Regions from separate parts of the Paenibacillus sp. FSL H3-0302 genome, predicted to be linked through region 1. Evidence: a T-box and tRNA genes for the amino acid it is inferred to sense, from the RefSeq annotation. Region 1 holds a T-box; the other holds one or more tRNA genes.
What was found. A T-box is a leader RNA that pairs with one kind of tRNA and senses whether it is charged. The one in region 1 lies ahead of metG (methionine--tRNA ligase), so its partner is inferred to be a tRNA-Met.

Region 1 (11,800 bases):
GTGGCATGCGTCTAATACTATGTTTGTTATGACGATCGTGGCAAAAGCTTTTTGCCGCCCTACCGTGGGTGGCAGCATTTTGCGGGGAATATAAGAGGAGTATGAAAAAGACAGAGACCTACTTATATTTACAAATAGGAGCAGAGGAGTTATATCATGGATTTGAAAAAGTTAACGTTAGTTGCTGTTTTGGCCGTATCTCAGGCCGCCGCGGCAGTGCCGGCTTTTGCTGAAGCTGTCAATAATACCCCAAGTAATACTACTGTAGTTGGGACAGTTGTTTCAGCTGCGCCGGAGGTAATGCCAGAATCTACTGATCCATTGCCGCCATTGCCGACGGAGACGCCAGGAGGAGTAGTGTCACCGACACCAACACCTACTCCAATTCCTGCAGAGACAGTTGATCCTACGGCTACTGTTGAACCTACAGCAACAATTGCACCTACTGCAACACCGCTTCCGACTGCAACACCTGGAGTTACTACAGAACCTACAACAACAGATGGTGCTCGTGCTGCGGCTAACAGTCAGCTTATTCTTATGATGAACAGCAACAAAATGTATCAGAACGGCCAGGAATATTTAGCTAATCAGCCTATGGCAGTGAAAAACGGCGTATCCTACGTTTCGATCCGGGCTATGGTAGAACGTGTAGGCGTGAAATACGTTTATGATTATAAAACGAAAGAAACCATTGTTACCAAGGGAAGCGACGTTATGCGCTTTAAGACCGACAGCAAGGTCTATACAGTTAATGGTGAGAAGAAGACGATGAAAGGTCCAGCTTACCAATACAAGGGGACTTTCATGGTTCCATTGACATCCATAACTGGGGCACTGGGCATTCCATATACTGTTGATAATGTGCAAAAACGAGTAATCCTTACATTAAACAACAAGCCTAAAGCTTCCTTCACAGTGCCAACTGAAATTTACGCCGGTGAACCAGTGACCTTCGTAACCTCCAGCTCGTCACCAAATGGTGTAGCTATTGTGGATGAAAGCTGGGGAGGTAACAAGCAGGATATCTATGATCAACCAGGATATTATGTAGTAACCTATTCCGTAATGGATGCGAATCAACAGTGGAGTGATCCTTACACCATGACCATCACAGTGCTTAAACCTAATACACCTCCAGTTGCTAATTTCACTACAGACAAGGATTCATACAAGATGGGTGAAATGATTACTTATACCGATCTAAGTAGCGATCCTGATGGTGATGAAATTACCGTAACTTGGACGAACAAGGCCGAGGCTTTCTTTACTCCGGGTCCAGCGACAATTGCTGTCCAAGTAAAAGATTCACATGGCGCGATCAGCACGTTTGAGAAAACCGTTAATATTTCGGATGAAATCTTGTACAGTAAAGAAGATTTCAACAGATTATTTGCATCTCCGGGCAGTGTGTTTAGCATCGATGGATCGATGGTTCCTACTTGGCAGCAAGTAGCTTATAATCTTTCTTCCGAGCCTTATAAACTAATTCGCAGCAACAGCCCAGAAACGGTGTATACAGAAGGTGTTACTTACCGTGAGACTTCTTTGGGTAAAACCCGCTTCTTGATTCACCACAAGAATAACCTGAATATTAAAGCTAAAGTGTATGTGATTGCTACGAATAACAATTTGTACCCAACGACGCTTACAACCGAATATGTGGGCTTTGCAGGCCCAAGCACATATCCTGAAGGTACTGGTAAAATGTCTGTAGAACGTTATTGGAAATCTATGCTTACAAATGAGCATTATAAAACGATTGTTCTGCAACCAGGGGAAAGTGTCTCAATTCTGACCGATCTAAACCAAATTGCTATGAAACCAAGTGAAATTGTTTCACTTCAAGCGGACTTATTTAGTGATTATCCAATCGATTATAATGTCATGTTGATTGATGCGAATAAAGATCCACTGACTACACTTCCAACACTTCCAGTTCTGGATCGAGACGGAGTGCATAATCGGGGAACTTACGAAGATTCTACTCGTATTATCACGGTTACCGATGAGGTAGGAAAAACTCCTGCAAAACTTCTGCTAGGCGATAATTACAGTGATAAGAACCTGGCTGGCGTAGACCCAATGGCAGGTACGGAAGCATCCAATGCCGGTAATTTCGGGGTATTATACAAGATCAGATTCGAAAATGTTGCACCAAACTCATTGATTACGTTTAATCCACGTGGCGGTAACTATATGGGGCCGGTTATGGTTAATAACCAAATCGTGCATATGCCAAGCGTGGGAAGTCTCTCGAACGCTGACATGAACAGTGTGGTTTATCGTAGTGGTGAGTATGGAGGTTCTGTGGAGATTTTGTTCACAGCAGCTTCAGGCAGTAACTTGCCGGTCAATTTCCTCATCACTCCACTTCCAGCAAAGAAATAACAAATAGGAATATCCCTATAAGCTCTATTGGGGAATTATCTACAATAAAGGCCCGGCTGAATATTCCGTAAAGGAATACGCAGCCGGGCTTTTGTTTAAATATAATAATTCAGAGGTTGCGTAGGGGCGCTTCATGGTGCTTCATTGACGGGGCATTTATTTTGGGGCATTATTAAGAGAGTGAAATATAAATGAACTGATCTGATCTTATGGGAGATGAGCGTATGCTGTCGACAGAACAAATATTAGAAGTCATGTCGGGGCAAGGACTGCGAATCACCGACCAACGCAAAACGCTTGCCCAGTTATTCGGCGAGAATAAGGGATATTTGTCAGCGAAGGATGTATATGAGCATATGGGCCGTAAGTATAGCGGACTTAGCTTTGATACGGTGTACCGCAATCTTCGTGTAATGGAAGAGCTTGGTGTGCTTGAACAGATTGTCTTTGAAGACGGAGTGAAGTTCAAGGGAAGCTGCAATCATCAGGATCATCACCATCATATGATCTGCCTTCAATGCCAAAAGACCTACCCGATTAATTTCTGCCCGATGAATTTAACGGATACACCCGATCAATTCCGGGTAGTCAAGCATAAATTTGAGGTGTTCGGTTATTGCAAAGAATGTGAAGAGAACCGGGAAGAAGAATTAGTTGCAGCATCAGATAAACAAAAGGGACTTTAGAAATGGTGACCCTACGCAGAACGATTCAGGCGCCTATTCGGGTGTATCGCAGGTACATTTCCCCTATTAAACCTGCAACCTGCCGCTTCTATCCAACCTGCTCTGCCTATGCCCTGGAAGCCATTGAAGTCCATGGTCCATTGAAAGGCTCATGGCTTGCAGCTAAGCGGATTGCCAGATGTCATCCCTTTCATCCTGGAGGACTTGATCCTGTGCCGCCTCTTCAAGATGAATCTGCTGAGAAGGATTCTGCCCCTGCGACTTGACATGGGGCCTTACCATTGGGTATATTCACAAGTAATAGTATGAATTCCGAAGAACGGATAAGTAAATCGTTACGTCCATTACAGAGAGCCGGAATATGCTGAAATCCGGTATGGAGCGTTAGATTGAATATGGTCCGGGAGGAACTGTGTTCGAGCGGGAACTGCAATTGTGGTTCACGTAAGATAACAGCGTGATCCAGCGTTAATGGACAGTTCCCGCGAGGGAACTGGCGAAGCCTGCGCTCTGTGAAGAGACAGGAAATTTGGGTGGTATCGCGTGAGTTATACTCTCGCCCCATTATGGGGGCGGGAGTTTTTTGTTTTTTAATAAGAAAGGATGATTACTGAATGAGTGAGAAAAAAACGTTTTACCTAACGACACCAATTTATTATCCAAGTGACAAGCTACATATCGGACATGCTTATTCAACCGTGGCAGGAGACGCAATGGCCCGTTACAAACGTCTGCGCGGCTACGAAGTGCGTTATCTAACCGGTACAGACGAACATGGACAAAAGATCGAGCGGAAGGCAGAGGAAGCAGGAAAGACCCCTCAGCAGTTCGTAGACGACATTGTTGTTGGTATTAAGGAGCTATGGCGTAAGCTGGACATTTCGAACGATGACTTCATCCGTACTACGGAAGAGCGTCATAAAAAAGTGGTACAGGATATTTTTGATCGGTTGCTGCAGCAAGGAGACATCTATAAAGGTGAATATGAAGGCTGGTATAGTATCCCAGATGAAACCTTTTACACAGAAACGCAATTAGTTGATATAGTGCGTGATGACAACGGTGTGATTACTGGTGCAAAAAGCCCAGATAGCGGCCACCCGGTTGAGCTGGTGAAGGAAGCAAGTTATTTCTTCCGGATGAGTAAATATGCGGATCGTTTGCTGCAATTTTACGAGGAGAATCCAGAGTTTATTTTGCCGGAATCCCGTAAGAACGAAATGATTAACAATTTCATCAAACCCGGACTGGAAGACCTTGCAGTTTCCCGTACAACCTTTGATTGGGGCGTAAAAGTTAAGGGCGACGAGAAGCATGTCGTGTACGTGTGGATTGATGCCTTGACTAACTATATTACTGCTCTGGGTTATGGTTCCGAGGATCGCACCTTGTATGACAAGTTCTGGCCTGCGGATGTACACATCGTTGGTAAAGAAATCGTTCGTTTCCATACCATTTACTGGCCGATCATTCTGATGGCGCTTGGTGAACCCCTTCCGAAAAAGGTATTTGCCCATGGCTGGTTGCTCATGAAAGATGGAAAAATGTCGAAATCTAAAGGTAACGTAGTTGATCCTGTGACACTGATTGATCGTTATGGCTTGGATGCATTACGTTACTACCTGCTGCGCGAAGTACCGTTTGGTTCGGATGGCACGTTCACACCGGAAAGCTTTGTAGACCGGGTTAACTATGATCTTGCCAACGACCTTGGTAACCTGTTGAACCGTACAGGGGCTATGGTTGAAAAGTATTTTGCAGGCGAGATTCCGGCATATGAAGGAAATGTAACAGCATTTGATGGTGAGCTTCAAGCTGCGGCTGAGAATACTTATTCCAAAGTAGAAGAAGCTATGGAAAAAATGGAGTTTTCCGTGGCGCTGACAGCTATCGGAATATTCATTAGCCGCACCAACAAATATATCGATGAGACACAACCTTGGGTGCTTGCCAAAGATGAAAATAGAACCGCCGAGCTGGCTTCAGTGATGAGACATCTGGTGGAAGGTCTGCGTACCGCTTCAATCCTGCTGCAGCCGTTCTTGACACAAACACCAGCAAAGATCTGGGAACAGCTGGGTATTGAGCCTGGTGAGTTAACGACTTGGGATAGCGGTAAGACCTTTGGCCTGATTCCGGCAGGAACAAAGCTGGTGAAAGGCAATCCAATCTTCCCACGTCTAGATGTGGAGCAAGAGGTAGCTTATATTGCCGAGGCTATGGGCGCTGGTAAAGCTGCGGCTGAAGTGGCGGAAGCGGCTGCTCCTACTGCTGCGGACTCCGAGCCAGTGGAAGAGCATAAAGAGGAAATCGGCATTGACGATTTCGCTAAAGCAGAGCTGCGGGTAGCCCAGGTTATTGCTGCAGAGCCAGTGAAAAAAGCTGACAAGCTGCTGAAGCTGCAACTGGATCTGGGTTATGAACAACGTCAAGTGGTTTCTGGTATCGCGAAATTCTATACACCGGAAGAGCTGGTGGGACGTAAAGTGATTTGTATCGTAAACCTTAAACCGGTGAAGCTGCGTGGGGAGTTGTCCCAAGGGATGATTTTGGCGGCTTCTAAAGATGACCAGCTAACGATCGCTACCGTGCCGGACAGTATGCCAAACGGAGCAGTAGTGAAATAAGACAATACTGTTGTAGAAATTTTTTAATGAGGTTGCTTGAACAAGGGAATGCTCCTTCAGCCGGGTTGGTTGTGGGAGCATTTCTTTTTTATAAAGGACGATACCGTCTTTCTTCTGAGTGAGGTTTCTTTGTTGACTTATCGTAACGATTACTATTATACTACTAATAGTAAAATTTACGATTTGAGGGGTAGATCAATATAATGGCGGCAATGAAATCACGTATAAGTTTGCTCGTCCTTGCACTGGTACTTGTATTTACACTAAGTGCATGCGGACCTAAGAGCAGTGGAAGTATAGTTGAAGGGAAAGTAAATGTAGTTACAACCTTTTATCCTATTTACGAGTTTGCTAAGGAGATTGGCGGGGAAGATATCAATGCTATTAACCTGCTTCCAGTGGGTGTGGAGCCACATGATTGGACACCGCGCAGTCAAGATATTATCAACACTTCTAAGGCACAGCTATTTCTATATAACGGTGCAGGCTTAGAAGGCTGGGTTCCTAACTTTTTAAAAGGCCTTGATAGCAGCAGTAAAGTTAAGGCGGTTGAAGTAAGTCAAGGTATTGATTATATCATGACCGATGAAGATGACGGGCATGATCATGGGGCAAGTGAGGAAGAGTCTCATCAAAATGAGGACACGGATCATAACAGTAATGCCTCAGGAGACAGCCTGCATACAGACCCGCATACTTGGGTAAGTCCAAAATCAGCCATTGTCATGGCTCAGAATATTAAAGAAAGCCTTCAGTCCGTGGATCCTGAGCATAAAGAAGGTTATGAAGAGCGTTACAATAAGCTTGCGGAACGTTTGCAGGCGTTAGACAGTAAATTCAAAGAGGAGCTTGCTAAGCTGCCCAACCATAAGATCGTAGTATCGCATCAGGCTTTTTCTTACCTTGCCCGTGACTATGGATTGGATCAGCATGCGATTATGGGACTTTCGCCAGACGCTGAGCCGCGCGGACAGGATTTAGTGAAGCTTGCGAAAATGGTAAAAGATGAAGGGATTAAGTATATCTTTTTTGAAGAGCTTGTCTCCGATAAACTGGCTAAGACTCTGGCCGCCGAAGCGGGCGTTTCCACTATGGTGCTTAATCCGGTAGAGGGACTTACTGCGGAGCAAGAGAAGAACGGCGATAATTACTTCACTCTGATGGAGAAAAATTTGCAAAATCTGATTATGGCCTTACAATAATAAGGAAAGTATAAGGGAAAGGCGGTACTTAAGCATGCAATCGGTATCCTTGGACTGCCATCAGCATATCATCGATATACAGGATCTTTCTTTTTCATATGGGGAACAGAAGGTGATATCGAATCTTAACTATAGTGTAAGAGAACGAGATTTCCTTGGTATCATTGGTTCTAATGGTGCTGGTAAAACAACATTGATGAAAATGATCGTTGGCTTGCTTCCAGCGAGCAGTGGTGAAATTAAATTATTCGGAACGCCTGTCCGCAAGTTTAAAGACTGGGAACGGATCGGGTATGTTCCGCAAAAGAATGCCTTCAACCCATTGTTTCCAGCAACGGTGCGTGAAGTAGTTCTGTCAGGTCTATATAATAACAAGAATCTGATCCGCAGAGTATCTAAGGCTCAGCATCGTCAATGTGAGGATGCACTTGAAGTCATGCGGATACAAGATATCGCGGAGAAAAGAGTAGGCCAGCTGTCAGGCGGTCAGCAGCAGCGTGTTTTTCTGGCTCGGGCGCTGATTAACCATCCTGACCTGCTGATTTTGGACGAACCTACGGTGGGTATTGATGCCGAATCGCAAGCGGGATTCTTTGAATTAATTACCCATATGCATGCTCATCATCATATGACCTTCCTGATGGTGTCGCATGATATCGACATGATCAAAAATTATTTAGGTCATGAGCCCGTGCAGACGAATGGTAAAATCAACTTTTACTCCCGCCACTCACATGATCTCCAGAATTGCACAGAAGAGAATCTGCAGCACACGCTCTCTTAAGTCATAATTAAACTCTGAGCAGAGGTTTGCCTCTGTTCTCAGTGCATACATAACTTGCGTGTGGAAGTTAGTCAGTAGACAGGGTTTTTACTAGGAGTATTTCGACCTTGTTCCTATTTCTTGTTTTCTCTTATCTAAGCACCGCCCAGTCTGCAAGCGTGTCCCTTTAGGGACGAAAGCGATCTTTCCCCGACCTAACTATGTTCAGTAACACTAACTCCTACGCTAGTTGCACTTAACGGGTGTCCAGAGGGCAGAGCCCTTGGGGCCCTCCCTTGGAAGGGAGGGTTTGGGAGGGATCGAAAAAGGTTTGAAAAAGGTTTGAAAAAGGCTTTAAAATGGTTTGAGTTTTGTATGAAGGAGAGTTTAAGTTGGAAATACTATTTAGCGATTTTTTTCAGCGGGCGCTTGCGGGCGGACTGCTGATTGGTATAACAGCGCCGCTTATAGGCGTTTTTCTTGTGCTTAGACGATTATCCATGATTGGTGATACGCTGGCTCATGTTACTATAGCGGGGGTGGCGCTCGGTTTTCTAACAGGATTTTATCCGCTGGGCGCAGGCCTTATCTTTGCAGTGGTAGCGTCCTTCGCGATTGAAAAGCTTCGCAAGGCTTATAAGAGTTATGCGGAGCTGTCGATTGCCATTATAATGTCGGGCGGAGTGGCGTTGGCTTCACTCTTTTTCACCTTAGGAAAAGGGTATAATGCAGACGTAATGAGTTATTTGTTCGGCAGCATTTATACGCTCGATAATACCGATTTGATCGTGGTAGGCATAGTGACTATAGCTGTTGTAGTGGTAGTTTCGATGTTCTTCAAAGAGTTCTTTTTGCTTAGCTTTGAAGAGGATGCAGCAAGTGTAAGCGGGCTTCCGGTGAAACTGCTTAACATGCTGATCACCATTCTGACAGCACTTGTGATTAGCACAGCCATCAAGATCGTAGGCTCGCTGTTGGTATCTGCTTTGTTGACTATTCCGGTCGCAATCAGCTTATTGCTATCCCGTAGCTTTAAATCCTCGGTCATCCTGGCGGTTATTATTTCGGAGATTGCCGTTGTAGGCGGACTAGTGGTAGCTGGAGTCTGGAATTTGGCTCCCGGTGCAACTATTGTGCTTTTGCTCATATCATTATTGGTATTAACCTTGATCGGTAAAAAGGGTTTGCCAGCATAAACAGCGAATTAAGTAATCGGTATCGCATTAGGCAAGCATAAACGCCTTCGGTGTCCTTGTAAGGACGATAAGCGAAAAAAAGGAGCCATAAGCAGCTCCATGAAGTGACTCGAATGCCGGAAGGAGAGCCGCTATTTTGTCTAATATCAATGCAGGAATTGCTTTAGCCGCAGGGGTGGCATCGTTTATATCGCCATGCTGTTTACCGCTGTACCCCTCTTATTTATCGTACATTACCGGGTTATCCGTTCAACAATTAAAATCAGGCAGCAACTCTAAAGAGGTTCGTATACGCACCCTAACTCATACATTGGCATTTATATTAGGTTTTTCTGCAGTTTTTTACACACTTGGTTTTGGGGCTGGGTTATTCGGGCAATTCTTTAATGGCCAGCGTGATCTGATCCGGCAATTGTCGGCGATTCTAATTATTGTAATGGGTTTGTTTTTGCTTGGGATTTTTCAGCCGCAGTTTTTACTTCGTGAACGTAAGCTTGATTTAAAATGGAAACCGGCGGGTTATGTGGGCTCCTTTATTTTCGGAATTGGTTTTTCTGCGGGTTGGTCACCCTGTATCGGGCCGATTTTGACGGCAATTATTGCTCTTTCGGCAAGCGACCCAGGCACTTGGTTTACATTGATTACCGCGTATAGCATCGGATTTGCTTTGCCATTTTTTCTCTTAGCCTTTTTCCTAGGCGGAGTGAAGCGTATCCTCAAGTATTCGAATCTGCTGATGAAGATTGGCGGCATACTTATGGTATTTATGGGTGTTTTGCTGTTCACGGATCAAATGTTCAGGATCACAGTGTGGCTACAAGGAGTAACGCCGGATTGGCTGATTTTTTAGGTGAAGTAATCAATACCTGCTTCCGGAAAATGCTCAAAAATCCGCTCTGTGATAAATTCTCGCAGGGCGGTTTGCTGTTCATCCGGATAGACATATTTGTTCTGTCCCCAGCGGCCCCATTTCTTTTTGCGTTTCTCCATGTCCATTTCTAGTTTAGATTTCGGGTAACGTTTCTCAATTACAGTCTTGGCTGTTTTGGTGAATCGGTGCTGAATCATTTCAAAGGTTAGACCTTTTCCGATTTCCGGAGGAAGGGTCTTGGCTAATTTGGCCAGCAGCTCCGCATAGCCTTCCTGCCAGCCGTCATACCAAATAATTGGGGCAATGATGAAGCCCAGTGGATAGCCGGCGCGGGCAACCTTTCCAGCCGCTTCAATTCGCTCTTCAAACCGCGAGGTAGCAGGCTCGAAATTTTTGATCACATAGTCAGCATTCACGCTAAAACGAATTCTGGTATGTCCGTTATGCCGCAAATCGAGTAAAGGTTCAACATGTTGGTATTTGGTCACAAAGCGCAGGCGGCCAAGGGGCTCCGCTGCCATGAATGTGATGAGTTCGGACAGAGACCCGGTAATATGCTCCAGTCCTAACGGATCTGAGGTACAGGCTGCTTCAAAAGTCGTGATTTCAGGGCTGCGCTCCTCGATATATTTTTTGGCGGCGTCAATGATGTCTTCGGTATTTACATATACACGAATGTAAGGCTTTGCCCCTAAAGTAGTCTGCAAATAACAATAATGGCAGTGACCCATGCAGCCAGTTGCGATCGGAATTGCATAATCTGCGGAGGGTTTGGATTGGTCAAACTTTAAGGTTTTGCGAAGACCGACTACAAGTGTTCTTTTGGCAATTTTATATTGCTCGACCTCTGTGTCACCCGGGAAATTCATTATACGGTTATGCGATGTAGTCATGCGATAGGGAATATTGTTAGCCTTCACCCATTCCATAATTCGTTCACCTTTCGGGTAATTTAAAGCATCCGGCTCGAAGAAAACAAGCTCGGGGACAAAAAGGGCTGTAGCTTTTCTGGTTCTCTTTACGGGAGGGGTCTCAGGTGTCACTATAGTCATGAATTCACGCTCCTTCTGAAAGATGAGTACGTTTATTATGCCTAACTGAGTCTCATTAGAAGCATGGCAATCATGGGTAACTCCGCAGTATGTTCTCTTGAAGGACTTGCCAAGGGGCGTTAGAAACATGTATCATTGTTAGAGCAAGGTTTGGCTCGGCGCCAGGTTCATTATAGAAAAGAGGTAAATTTTAATGCCAACACCCAGCATGGAGGATTATTTGGAGCGCATATATAAGCTCATTGATGAGAAAGGTTATGCGCGGGTCTCGGATATTGCCGAGGGACTGGAAGTACACCCCTCCTCTGTGACCAAGATGATCCAAAAACTGGATAAGGACGAATATCTCATCTATGAGAAATATCGTGGGCTTGTCCTAACCAACAAAGGGAAAAAAGTAGGGAAACGTCTTGTTGATCGTCATCAACTATTGGAAGAATTCCTCGGTTTGATCGGAGTACAGCAGGAATTTATCTATAATGATGTTGAAGGGATCGAGCACCACCTGAGTTGGGATTCGATTACACGTATCGAAACGTTGGTGGAATATTTCCGCCGCGATGAAGAACGTCTGCAGACTTTATATGCTATTCACAATGAACTGGCAAGCGATTCTTGAAATGTTTTTTCCCGAAACGGATATCGTCCTTAAAGTTATGCCCAGCAAGGCTTTGGTGAGCATAAACTACTAGATGGTATAGCCGTTTCTATTTTGTTTAGTGCAACCTTTCCCAGTTTTTAGCGTCAAAACGGATAAGTCCTTTTTCTGGCTGAGACTGATACCACTCTTTTGAAGGGTGGAATCGGTACATCAACTTGGAGGATTGATCCGTTTTTTCTTTTTTTATAGGATACATATTATTTAGATTTGGGGAGGAATTATGAATTATCGTAAATGGATGTTGGGATTGCTAGTATTAGTATTGTTTCTGCCTTTATGGTCTCCTGGGGCACGTGCGGCAGCTGTGCAGATTACCATTGAACTGGATGGCGAGGCGCTGGCAAGTGATGT
Region 2 (11,800 bases), 270 kb from region 1:
GGTAGAGGGTCCAGAACATGTGCCGATGCACTTGACTAAAGAGAGTATGGATAAGCAACTTGAAACTTGTAACGAAGCCCCTTTTTATACATTAGGTCCACTGACTACAGATAACATTGGCGTGGTTCTTAGCAGCTATCGGACACAGTTGATCTTATGCGCGGTATAACACTCCATTTCAAAGTGTAGCGGACCCCATAGCCTTTATTGGCATGAAAAACACCATATAAGACCTCCTTTTTAAGGAATAGCGTCACTGAAGTCCGCGAACCTGCTCAAAAGCCTATAAATATGCAAATAACGACTTTTGAGTCCGTAAGCCTCTGGAGATAATTTATGAATAGGCATTCTTTACGCTCAAACATAAGGAATTTTCTCAGGAACAAAATGTGACCTAATGCCGTCCTAAATGGTGTTATAGGTAAAGGGGGGCACAGTATCATGCAGCGATCCATGACCCGGCCGGGAAATCATGTGATGAAGAGTTACGAAATCTACGCAGATATGCTGTTCCGGATCGCTTTGGTCCATCTAGGCAGCCGGCAAGATGCCGAAGAAGCCACTCAGGATACCTTCATCAAGCTAATAGAAAAAGCGCCGGAGTTCAAAGATGCCGAACATCAGAAGGCATGGCTGATCCGGGTAATCACCAACCATTGTAAAACACTACTGGGCAGAGGCTGGCGCAAGCGCGAGGTTAAGCTGGAGAGCGCTGAGCCAATTGCGGCAGACAGCCCCGAGGATTGGGCTCTGCTGCAGTTAGTTATGGCGATGCCCATGAAGTATAAAACCGTAATCCATCTTTATTATTACGAGGACTATCCCATCCAGGAGATCAGCAAGATTCTGCAGATTAGTCAGTCTGCCGTGAAGATGAGACTTCAGCGGGGACGGCAACTGTTAAAACTGGAGCTGGAAGGAGCGGAACCACAGTGAAGGAAGATCAGTTTCGAACAACATATAAGAAAGCGGTGGATTCGATGAAACCAGGTGAAGAGATGAAAAAAGAATTGTTCAATAAAATAGAGCAGCGGCAGGAGCGGAAGCGTCCGCGCAAAACCGTTTATATCGCGGCAAGTGTCGTGCTCGCCGCAGGAATCGGTCTGGCTGGGCCTAGTATATGGCAGCAGTTGAACAGTCAGAGCTCCCCAGGGCAGGTTGCCCAGGTAACTCCGGGAGCAAGCAATGCTGGCAATTCAGGCACAGCTACATCCGGCAGCATTGTCATTCCCAAGCTGAAACTGCCAGATAAGGAGTCTGGCGTGAAGGCAGATATGATCGCCTTGGTCGTGTATAAAAATAATATTTATACACAGTCAGCGACTCGCATTGACGCTGCCGATGCTGCTGCTCTGCGCGGTGATAAGTTGGGACGCACTACAGGCGGCATCAACGAATGGAGCGGTAACGACGAATATATTGAGTTAGCCTCGAACATCGGCGAAACGGATCTCTATTCCGTGAAGGGCTATGACTCCAGCTTTCTGATTATGTCCTATTCGGTAATCAACGGCGAGGTATTCGCCGAACTGTATGAGCACACCAACGGCATCACCATAAACAGCGGCGCCGACCTGTTCGGCAAGCTGAATCTTGAAGGCCGAGTTACTTCTGCACAATGGGAAAGCTTCAACAGTTGGAACAACGGCCTCCAGCAGCAGGCGCCACTCGCCAATGGCGAGGCGCTTGATAGCTTCCTGACAGCCCTCCAAGCGGCTAAACCACTGGCAGCAGAGCCGCTGATCGAGCAAGGCATCTACGACAGCGAAGACCGTAAGATCATCTATTTACAGCTGGAAGACAACGCCCGAGTAGAGCTGACGCTGTTCGGTCAAGGACTTGTACGCTACGGTCAAGCACCGGTATTCTTCGAGGTCGAATCCGGGGCATTCCAGCAGCTGTGGAACAGCATGAAACTTTAGGAATGCTGGTGGAAACCCAGGGATAGCGGTTGGGACTGCGATCGGGACTGTAATCAGAACTGCGATCGGGACTGTAATCAGAACTGCGATCGGGACTGCGATCGGGACTGCGATCGGGACTGCGATCGGAACTGCGATCGGGACTCGATCGGGACTGCAATCAGGACTGCGATCGGGACTCGATCGGGACTGCGATCGGGACTGTGATCGAGACTGCGGTTGGACTGCGATCGGGACTGCAATCGGAAGAAATTAGGGACAACGTTTCGGTCACCCTGCTCTCCATTGGACAATTTAGCTGGCTGTTAACAAAAACGGCGCTGCTTCAAAACCATTTCATGGTTTGGAGCAGTGCCGTTTTGTGCTTTACTGAATGGTTTATGAACTCGCATACTAGATATGCTGGTTGTAGAGGTGAGACTACTGATTGTTCCTTTAAAAGCTGCTTCTCATTATAATTTCTGCAACTAAATCTGTGAGGAGCACGGCACTAACGAGCTAACGAATAAACGAACTAACCTCCTCCACCTCGAGCTATCGGACCCAGATGTCGCTATTTGCTGATTTTCAGCCTTAAGAGCATGGTTTCGGACTCCATGGACGCTAATGCCTAGAAAGAGGCTCACATGCGGTACTTTTTATGCCAATAGCGACTATGGAGTCCGTTAGAATTGCAAATGTGGAAAAAAACCGCTTTAAGGGTCAGCTGTGTCTGACAGGAGAAGCATCGTTCACGTAATTGTTATGGAATCAAATTTCAAAGGAACACAGGGTCTCTCTCGATACTTCCGATTGCTGCAAAAAAGGAACGCCCACCATGGACGCTCCTTGAATTTCTTATTAGTCTACTACACTCTAGCTAGTTACGCATTTACACTTTCTGTTTTACGATCCTGTCTTGCGTGTAATGTTTTCATCGCAAATCTTGCGATCGGCTGCGCAACCAACAGTTCAATCCAAAATGCTATTCCAAAGTTTCTCGGCCAGATGTGAAGGAAGTTTTTAAGTGGATCCAGGCTTATTTGTTTCGTCCCAACCCATGTGCCGATAATTGATAGTAAAATAGATAACACTGTGACATTCAATAAAGTATTCAACAGAATCCTTGCATTAAATCCATCGGTTTGTCCCATGAATTTCGGCATCACTTTTCCAACAATCGGTCCTGCAACTAATCTTACGGATAAAACTACGATCATCCACATAAATGGAATAACCTTTAGTGTATCTATATACACTTCCTTACTGAAGCCGCGTTCCAACCCCACAATAATAGGGGCAATAGTGTTAACTGAAATGATTGAAATAATGAGTAAAAATAGTATACCTTCTTTTCCGTTTCTGGGCAGTCTTGTGTCTCCATGCATGTTTGTCATCTCCGTGAATATATTTCAGATGGCAGACGTATCATGAGACATATATTTTTGGCCCAATAAAAAAGACCAATATCTCTACACACTGATTTAATAATTATAACATTTATTTAAAATAAATGTCAGACCTTCTATTTAAAATTCTTAAAATTCTCCTGCTGATAGCGAATAGTTACCTGCATGCGCCTTACAAGATCAGCAGTGGCAGAGAAGTCGTAAAAATCGTCAATTGTTGTTCAACTTATAATCAAGTTACTTCAGATCATGCTGAAATTTTATTTGTATTTCCCCACCTAATTAGACCTCTCAGTATTCATTTCCGCGATTTTTCTGATTCCCTTGTCCAAACACAATGAATCTCAATTCATATATATATAGCAAACTAATAAAGAGGTGAAGCTCATGGCAACAACAACAGGCATCATTACGAACACAGGGACTACCCCAGCATCCAACGTGCTCATTAATATCGATAATGACAACCTTAGTTTTTCATCTAACGTAGTCTATCACGTTTACGTATGGAATACCTTGGTTAGTAAAGGTTTAGTCTACTCCAACTCATTAAATGTTAATGCTAACACCAGCCAGTTTCTCGGTTTTAATATCGCAGGCAATTCAGCTTATGAAGTCCAATTTCTCGTAACTGGAAACGCACCGGCAGACACGATTATCACGGTGTTCGGAACGGATTCGTCAGGAAACGTCATTCCCCATCAAAGAGTGCTGCAATCCGAACTTACTTTCATAGCTCAGCTGAACCCATAAGTACCGAAAACTCTCTGACGAAAGGAGCTTAGCATGGCTAATATTCAAATTTCGCCGAGCGCAAGCGTTCAGTTTGAGCCCACCATCGCGGTAAATTGGCTTAATCCTTCAGTTATGGTTGCCGTAGCTGTAGATCTTCGATTAGGCCCTCCTAATATAGGTTTATACAAATCTATTGACGCAGGTGCCACTTGGACAACAACGTTATTGCCGTTACCGACAGGATTTGCAGGCATCGAAGCACCACATATTGATTATATTTTCCCGACCACTTTCGTAGTATTAGCCCACGCCTTCGATTCAGACGGTCTCAGCGGGTCGATCGTTTCCTATACATCTGCCGACAATGCCTCTTCATTCGGACCTCCAGTCATCGTGAATCAAGGGTTTGGGCAGTTTGTAAATGATGATCAGGTGGTCGTTGTCACCGACAAAGCTGGATCAAGTCCCTTTTTTGGAAATGTATATACTGGTTATACGCATGATTACAACACACAATTCATACCGGGAAATACGATATTCTTCAATCGTTCCCTAGATAACGGTAGTACCTATTCCAGTCCCTCCCTGCTGTCTTCGGTCGAAGAATTCGAAGAATTCCCCGGTATAGCAATTACATTAAATGGGATTGTTATCGTGGGATGGATCAATCAGCCTCCCGGTAATACTGATCTTAAAATTCGCACATCCTCAGACGGTGGGGTCATTTTTACTCCTGAAACCATGGTCGCCAGCGTTGTAGTCCCACCAGATCCATTGCCGGGATATACATTTAGATGTCTGACATACCCTTCCCTCGCAGCAGATATTTCTAATGCACCGACGACGCGAGGTAATGTCTATGCTGTATGGCAAGATTTTCGAGAAGGTTATTCCGATATTTTTCTTGCCACTTCCACCAATTTTGGTGTGGATTGGGGGGCACCAATATCCATTACAGGTAGTCCGGTGGGCTCCCAAAACTTTTTCCCAGCCATCACCGTATCCCCTGCGGATGGTGCAATATTCGTTACCTATTACACTAATCGAGTCAACCCCCTCAACCTTGATGTTTATCTAGCAACATCTAGAGATGGCGGTATGACGTATACAAACACCCGGATAACAACAACTTCCTTTGACGTCACCGGCATCCCCCTAATTGGGGACTACATCGGTAATGCCATCGTCCCCCAGACAGGCCGTCTAGTGAGCGTATGGACAGACACGCGGACCGGTACTGAGAACATCTGGTTTGGGGATAATCAATAAGCTATTAATCAACTTCTGATGATTAATTAAAAGGCTGTTAAGTTAGTATATCCATCTTCAATAAAGGATGCCGAGCGAACATGCGGCATCCTTTATTGCTTCTTATCAAAATTCAGCATTAACCTGTTCAAAGAAATCATCAATTTCAGCGTATTGGACATGCTATTAATTCAATCAAAATCTACGGCGTATGGTGCTTGCTACTTAATAGTCTATATGTCTTGACTGTCCCCCTTTCCTCTACAAGAGTGCAGTTCCACAGAATACATACTTTTTACCGTTTTCCAGATGATCTATGATAAAACCAGAGGATCTATCAACGCCGTGACCAAAATGTGATCATTTTCTATTTTGTCGCTTTTCCAACTCATCCACTTCTACTTACAAGGGAACCTACAGACAGCAAAAAACCCTTACAAAGTAAGGGTTTTTGATAAGTGGGCCCTGAGGGACTCGAACCCCCGACCAATCGGTTATGAGCCGACCGCTCTAACCAACTGAGCTTGGGGAAAGGTTAAAATAAGCTTAACTGTGTTTCTTTTTCTTCTATTATAGGGGTTTTTCTATTCATGAATTTAACTCTATATCAGATACTTCGTTTACAAATTCGTTAGCAAGTTTTCGTAATGTTCTCTAGAAAAAATTACCTATAACTGATAGAATACTCCCAGAATCATACATTAGGGGTTTATTTTTTTATGAAAAGAATTATTGTACCAATCTTCATGTCACTTGTTTTATTGTTGATGCCTGTACTTGCTGAGGCGCATCCAGGACGCACAGATGCAAATGGCGGTCATTATTGCCGCACCAATTGTGCAAAGTGGGGACTGAAAGACGGAGAATACCATTACCACAATGGTGGTAGTTCAAATTCAAAACCTGCTGCCACTGCGAAACCAGCTGTTAAGCCTACTGCGAAACCAACAGCAAAGCCTACTTCTACGCCAGCTCCAGCTTTGCTTTTACCAAAGAAACAAAACGTCGGCACTCTTCAGGTCTACTTTTTCGATGTTGGCCAAGGGGACTCTACCTTAATCCGAACTCCTAATAATCAATATGTCCTCATTGACGGAGGTAATAACGATCAGGGTAAGAATGTAGTAAAATACCTGAACGCCCTTGGTGTAAAGACACTTGATGCCCTGGTTGCTACTCATCCTGACGCAGATCACATTGGTGGATTAGATGATGTTCTCAAAGCGCTGGATGTTAAATCTGTCTACGCTCCAAAGGTATCACATACCACTGAGACATACAAAGATTTTTTGACCGCTGTAAAGAATGAGGGACGTACCATCAAAGCAGTGACTAAAGGCGTTACCATTCCTTTAACTGGTGTTGAGGCTAAGTTCCTGGCTCCTATTAAAACGTATGGGGATAATATTAACGACTGGAGTGCTGTCTTAAAGGTCACTTATAAGAACAAGTCCTTCCTCTTTACCGGCGATGCTGAAAAGGCTTCTGAGAACGATATGTTAGACGATGGCATGAATTTAAAAGCTGATGTATTAAAAGTCGGCCATCACGGCTCCAGTAGTTCAACCAGCAAAGCATTCATCGACTCCGTTAACCCACAGTACGCAGTAATAAGCGTCGGTAAAAATAATTACGGGCATCCAGATTCCGGGATTCTTACAAGGTTAAAAAATGCGAATACTTCAGTGTTACGAACTGACCAAAAAGGTACAATTACTGCAATAAGTGATGGCAATAAAATCACTTTTACATCGACTAAGGGGGCTAAGTAAATGCATAAAGGAATCATTGACCGCTTTGAAGGTGAGTATGCCGTTGTAGAATTTGAAGGGCAAACTGAGGATATCTTAAAATCAATTTTACCTAAAGAGGCAAAGTCTGGAGATACCCTTATTTTTAAAGATAATGAAATTCTGATCGATAAGAATGACTCGAAAAAGAGAAAAGAAGACATTCAGCAGCTAATGGACGATTTGTTCGAAGATTAAAAATGAACCCCGGTGAATATCCGGGGTTTTATTATGTACTAACTCTTATCCATCCTCTTTCCAAATTCAAATCCGAGAATATCCTTGATCATTAATGCTACCAATGTACATTTAAGAGAAGCGGTAGTATCATAGATCGGCATATATCTTGAATACTTTTAATTTAGTATCCAAACAATCGCATTTCCATAATATGAAGCTTATCAAGCTGTCAGCTCATCAAATACTTTAATCAAAATAAATCTTGTAATTCTTTCAATCAATATCAAAAGTGAATATAACTTAATTTCAATCGATATATCTTCTCCACGGTGCAAGTAATTTGATCGTAGATTATAAATTCTGTTCAATAATTCTTCTATTTCCTCTTTACTAATAGCACTTCTATCTATTCCTCGATCTTCCCAAATTTCATAAAAGTTCTCATTCAAAAATTGAAGCACAAAATCTACAAATTTCATCTTTACCTTATATCTCTCTAAAACAAATCCCTTCAAAAAATCACGATTTTCAGATTGACCAACATCCGTTTCGATAATATTTATAATTTTGGTAAAGAAATAATCATCTGAATCTAGATTTCGAGATGTTATATTACTTTTTTTAGAATACTTATGTGTTAAAGTTTCTATGGATGTAACAAACAACATAAAACTTAGTGTTTCATTTATATTATACTGCTCTAATGCATTGTAGTATAGATTTAGTGATTTCAAAAAATCCTTGTTCTTATTTGTACCCTTCTTCAATAAAACCCCAAGCCTTTTCAAGCTGTCTTCACTGTTAGAAAGCTCACCAGATTGACTAAAATCCAACCTATCCAACATATTACAAACTGGATGTCTAGCATTTTTCAGTGGGATAAAATAATTAATATTTGGTAGACTGAAATGATCATTTATTCTCGTAACACCATGATCAAAGAAAATTTTCCCATAATGCAAAGACAAAAAGTTTCTAAATACTTTCAGAGCTCGTACTCCATCCATGTCTGCAATCTCAAGTGGAGTTTTATGATACGGGCCAAGAGATTTATTATCCACCCCTAAAGGATTAATGCTATCGACTTCAACAGTAAGACTTAAAACAAACATACTTCTAAAAACACTTGTATATTGAAATTCTTCATATCTAGGCATATGATTTGGGGGAGAAATTGGTCTCAATGCGAAACTTTCCGATTCAAGTCTGCCATTTATCATAAAAGGTGTGGAAAGCAGCATCTCATTATATGTCTTCAAGGATTCGTCTCCTTTGTGTCAAAATAATTCAATCACTCAATGTTAGCATAATATGGATTCGATATGCTTCATGATCAGTAAAAATTAAATCAGTCCCCTCTTCTATACGGTCTATATCTTGGATCGTAATCTTAAGAGGATCAATCACTGTATTCTTTGAATACACTTCTGCCTTTTTGGCAGAAAAATATAGACTACAACTGCTGAAATGATAATTATCAATATCATGAGGACGACGGTTTTAACAATGTATCCCCCCCTAGAATATAAAAAAGAGACTTGGCGGTTACTGATCCGCGAGGTCTCTTCTTGATACTTCCGGATTACACTGCCGATGCTTCCAAACTGTGTATTCTAAATATAATCCATTTCCCACAACATGTATGTAACGATAAAGGAAAATTTTTCTGATCGCAAAAATACCCAGCTGATATTGGCAAGGTACAATACTTCATATTATCTTTTTACATAGCCCATAAAAACAGGTCATAACCAGTTTGAAATATGATCTATTTTTTCTACTCGTGGAGTAGAAACAGGTACAAACTGATGAAAATAGATTATGTAATTTCCCCGAGATTTTATCAGGTGATTTTCTTTTGTTATAGTTTGTATAATCGTATTTCTTATATATAAATGAACCCACCCCGTCAATCTCAGAATCTCAAGCTTCCGCTGTGCCAATCATGAATATTCTGATAAAGTTCCCGTTTGAATTTAATAGTCATAATCTCCCATTTCTGCTAAGCTAACTTCATCTATTTATAGAAAAGGGGTTCCTTGATGCTCAGATCAAAAAAGTTTCTGATTTCTCTTAGTATTATCGCTTTAATAGAAATTCTTATTTTTACGGGCATATCTTTTCGGGATGCTATAGCTATTAACTTTTTCTTGATATCCTTTGTTGCAATACCGATTTGGATTATAGGTCTGATTAAGCCTTCACTAATTATTCGCTGGGGAGATCCAACTAAAAAGACACGCAAAGCGGTTACCACATATTCATTAATCACTATTGCGATATCTCTTATATTGTTTGTAGTAACTATTCCTAAAGTTACAACTGTCGAGCAAGGAAACTCCGTAGCAAAAGAAAAAATTGTGGAAAATGTTAACAAGACTGAAAGTACTGAAAAAGTGTCAACGTCGGTTGATACAAAGCAAAATATCGAACCAGCAAGTTTAATGTCATCTGCGGAAACAATTGAAGTTCAGGTAATCTCCGTCACTGATGGGGATACCTTTACGGTCAAATTACAAGACGGCACATCTGAGAAAGTGCGGCTCATACTTATTGATACACCGGAGACTAAACATCCTTCTAAGCCGGTTCAACCTTTTGGCCTTGAAGCGAGTGCTTATACAGCAGAAATCCTTACAGGAAAAACTGTAAAACTCGAATATGACGTATCTGAGCGGGATAAATATGGACGCATTTTAGCATATGCATACGTTGGTGATAAGATGGTAAATGAAATGTTGCTTGAAAAGGGGCTTGCGAGGGTTGCTGTTTATCAGCCTGATGTCAAATATGTTGATCAATTTAGGGAGATCCAAAAGAAAGCACAGTCGGCTAAGTTAGGGATTTGGAGCATAGAAGATTACGCAACTGATAAAGGGTATGATGATACTGTAGTTGCGAAAGTAAGTACTCAACCAACTGCTACTGTCAAACCCTCACCAAAACCAGTGGCTACTTTGAAACCTGTTGAAACGAAAAAACCTGCAGCACAAACAAAGAAGCCAACTGCTGCTCCTACTAAAAAGCCAACAGCAACACCCCAACCAGTCCAAGATGTTTATTACAAAAACTGTTCCGCCGTTAGGGCAGCCGGCGCAGATCCAATCTATGCAGGTGACCCTGGCTACTCAAGAAAGCTCGATCGAGACGGAGACGGTATAGGTTGTGAATAAAATTAAACCCCAGGAAGTGCTCCTGTGGTTTAGCTATGTCATTACAATTATGTATACCTTCCTAGTAATCTGTCCAGTAATCTATATGGCCACCGTCAATGCCCCATGAAACATATGCTGGTCGATCCTCTTTTCGCTCCCATCCCTCAACGACAACTGCACTCTCAGGTGGTTTCCCAAATTCCCACAGAATGTAGTTGTCCTCTGCCAATTCCTGCAGCCCGGCTAGAATCTTTTCTGGTGTCCGTCCGCTCTTTGTCTCCAGTACCTCTATCGTAGGCATGTATCCATGATGCACCGAGCAATGCCGCATAATCATCAACAGCTTGCGGGCCGTATCGCTAAGCATAGCGTCTCTCCTGTATGGGTTGCCATGACAGGATACTGGATTCTAAGAATACACGGGGCGAGTTGGTGGTCAGGCATGTAGCCCGGATACGACCGTCACGAATACCATAGACCTCGATCTTGCGTTGCGTAATCTTTTCCGCTTTGTCCTGATATATAATTTCAACTGTTTGGCCAACACTCATTTTCATGTGATCGCCTCCAAAAAATAAGAACACTTGTTTGTATTATAACCGCATTAGGAAATTTTAAGCAATGAAAAAAAGAGACAGTGATTCCCATGATCCAAGACTTACCTGCCCTCCTACGTCATTCTAAAAATTATAATTATGGAGTGGTGAAACTATGTTTATATCCCCAATACTGTTGCAAACGGCTCCCAGGCCATTTCTCACAGCGATTGTATATTTGCACTAAAGACCGTTAGGAGATTCCTTATAATTGGTATTTATCATTAAATAATGTAATATAAAGATATGTTTGTAAATATAAACTATCTTTTAAAATTGGAAGGAGAGTTGAATTTTGAGAATTAAATTACTTTCATTTTTATTAATTTTATCAGTGCTTCTTTTAGGATGTCAGGAGAATAAAACTGTAACAAATAATAGCGAACTATATGACCTACCTACAATCCCTTTAGAAATTGCTATCGTAGGAAAGAATCCGTTTCAACAAGTTGAGAATATTAACTACAAACCAATAGAATTAACGGATCTCTTAGAGGAAAAAAACAAGACCTATGATGCTCTTATTGTAACGAGGGAATATTTTAATCAAGCTGCAACCAAAGCATACCAAGATTACTTTAGTCGTATTGAATACCCTGTTTTCTTCATTGGAACAGAGGATATACTCCCCGGAGTTTTTAGAGACTCAAGATTAACATTAAATGATGTCGAATTTGGCAAATCAGGACAGTATGTTTCTGGGTTTGTTCGTACTAATGATAGATATCAAGTTTGGGGGTTGGATCTTCCTGAAAACCCTACTGAGAAAGACAAAAAACTAAATAT

Region 2: it has a tRNA-Met gene. The T-box ahead of metG (methionine--tRNA ligase) is inferred to sense a tRNA for this amino acid. The anticodon was not compared.

The regions. Positions count from the first base shown of each region.
Region 1 is NZ_CP150284.1:4,894,754-4,906,553, reverse strand. It holds gene MHH50_RS21875 (copper amine oxidase N-terminal domain-containing protein) at 157-2,391, shown strand; gene MHH50_RS21870 (transcriptional repressor) at 2,616-3,077, shown strand; gene yidD (membrane protein insertion efficiency factor YidD) at 3,080-3,343, shown strand; T-box leader at 3,384-3,644, shown strand; gene metG (methionine--tRNA ligase) at 3,692-5,704, shown strand; gene MHH50_RS21855 (zinc ABC transporter substrate-binding protein) at 5,917-6,906, shown strand; gene MHH50_RS21850 (metal ABC transporter ATP-binding protein) at 6,941-7,690, shown strand; gene MHH50_RS21845 (metal ABC transporter permease) at 8,062-8,865, shown strand; gene MHH50_RS21840 (cytochrome c biogenesis protein CcdA) at 9,002-9,715, shown strand; gene splB (spore photoproduct lyase) at 9,712-10,788, opposite strand; gene mntR (transcriptional regulator MntR) at 10,982-11,407, shown strand; gene MHH50_RS21825 (family 10 glycosylhydrolase) at 11,670-11,800, shown strand, end outside.
Region 2 is NZ_CP150284.1:5,162,851-5,174,650, forward strand. It holds partial or broken gene MHH50_RS22945 (phosphomethylpyrimidine synthase ThiC) at 1-112, shown strand, start outside; gene MHH50_RS22950 (sigma-70 family RNA polymerase sigma factor) at 442-936, shown strand; gene MHH50_RS22955 (hypothetical protein) at 933-1,922, shown strand; gene MHH50_RS22960 (hypothetical protein) at 2,786-3,289, opposite strand; gene MHH50_RS22965 (hypothetical protein) at 3,698-4,063, shown strand; gene MHH50_RS22970 (sialidase family protein) at 4,178-5,314, shown strand; tRNA gene MHH50_RS22975 (tRNA-Met) at 5,753-5,818, opposite strand; gene MHH50_RS22980 (MBL fold metallo-hydrolase) at 6,013-7,065, shown strand; gene MHH50_RS22985 (DUF3006 domain-containing protein) at 7,066-7,281, shown strand; gene MHH50_RS22990 (hypothetical protein) at 7,485-8,522, opposite strand; gene MHH50_RS22995 (thermonuclease family protein) at 9,306-10,436, shown strand; gene MHH50_RS23000 (hypothetical protein) at 10,498-10,785, opposite strand; gene MHH50_RS23005 (hypothetical protein) at 11,310-11,800, shown strand, end outside.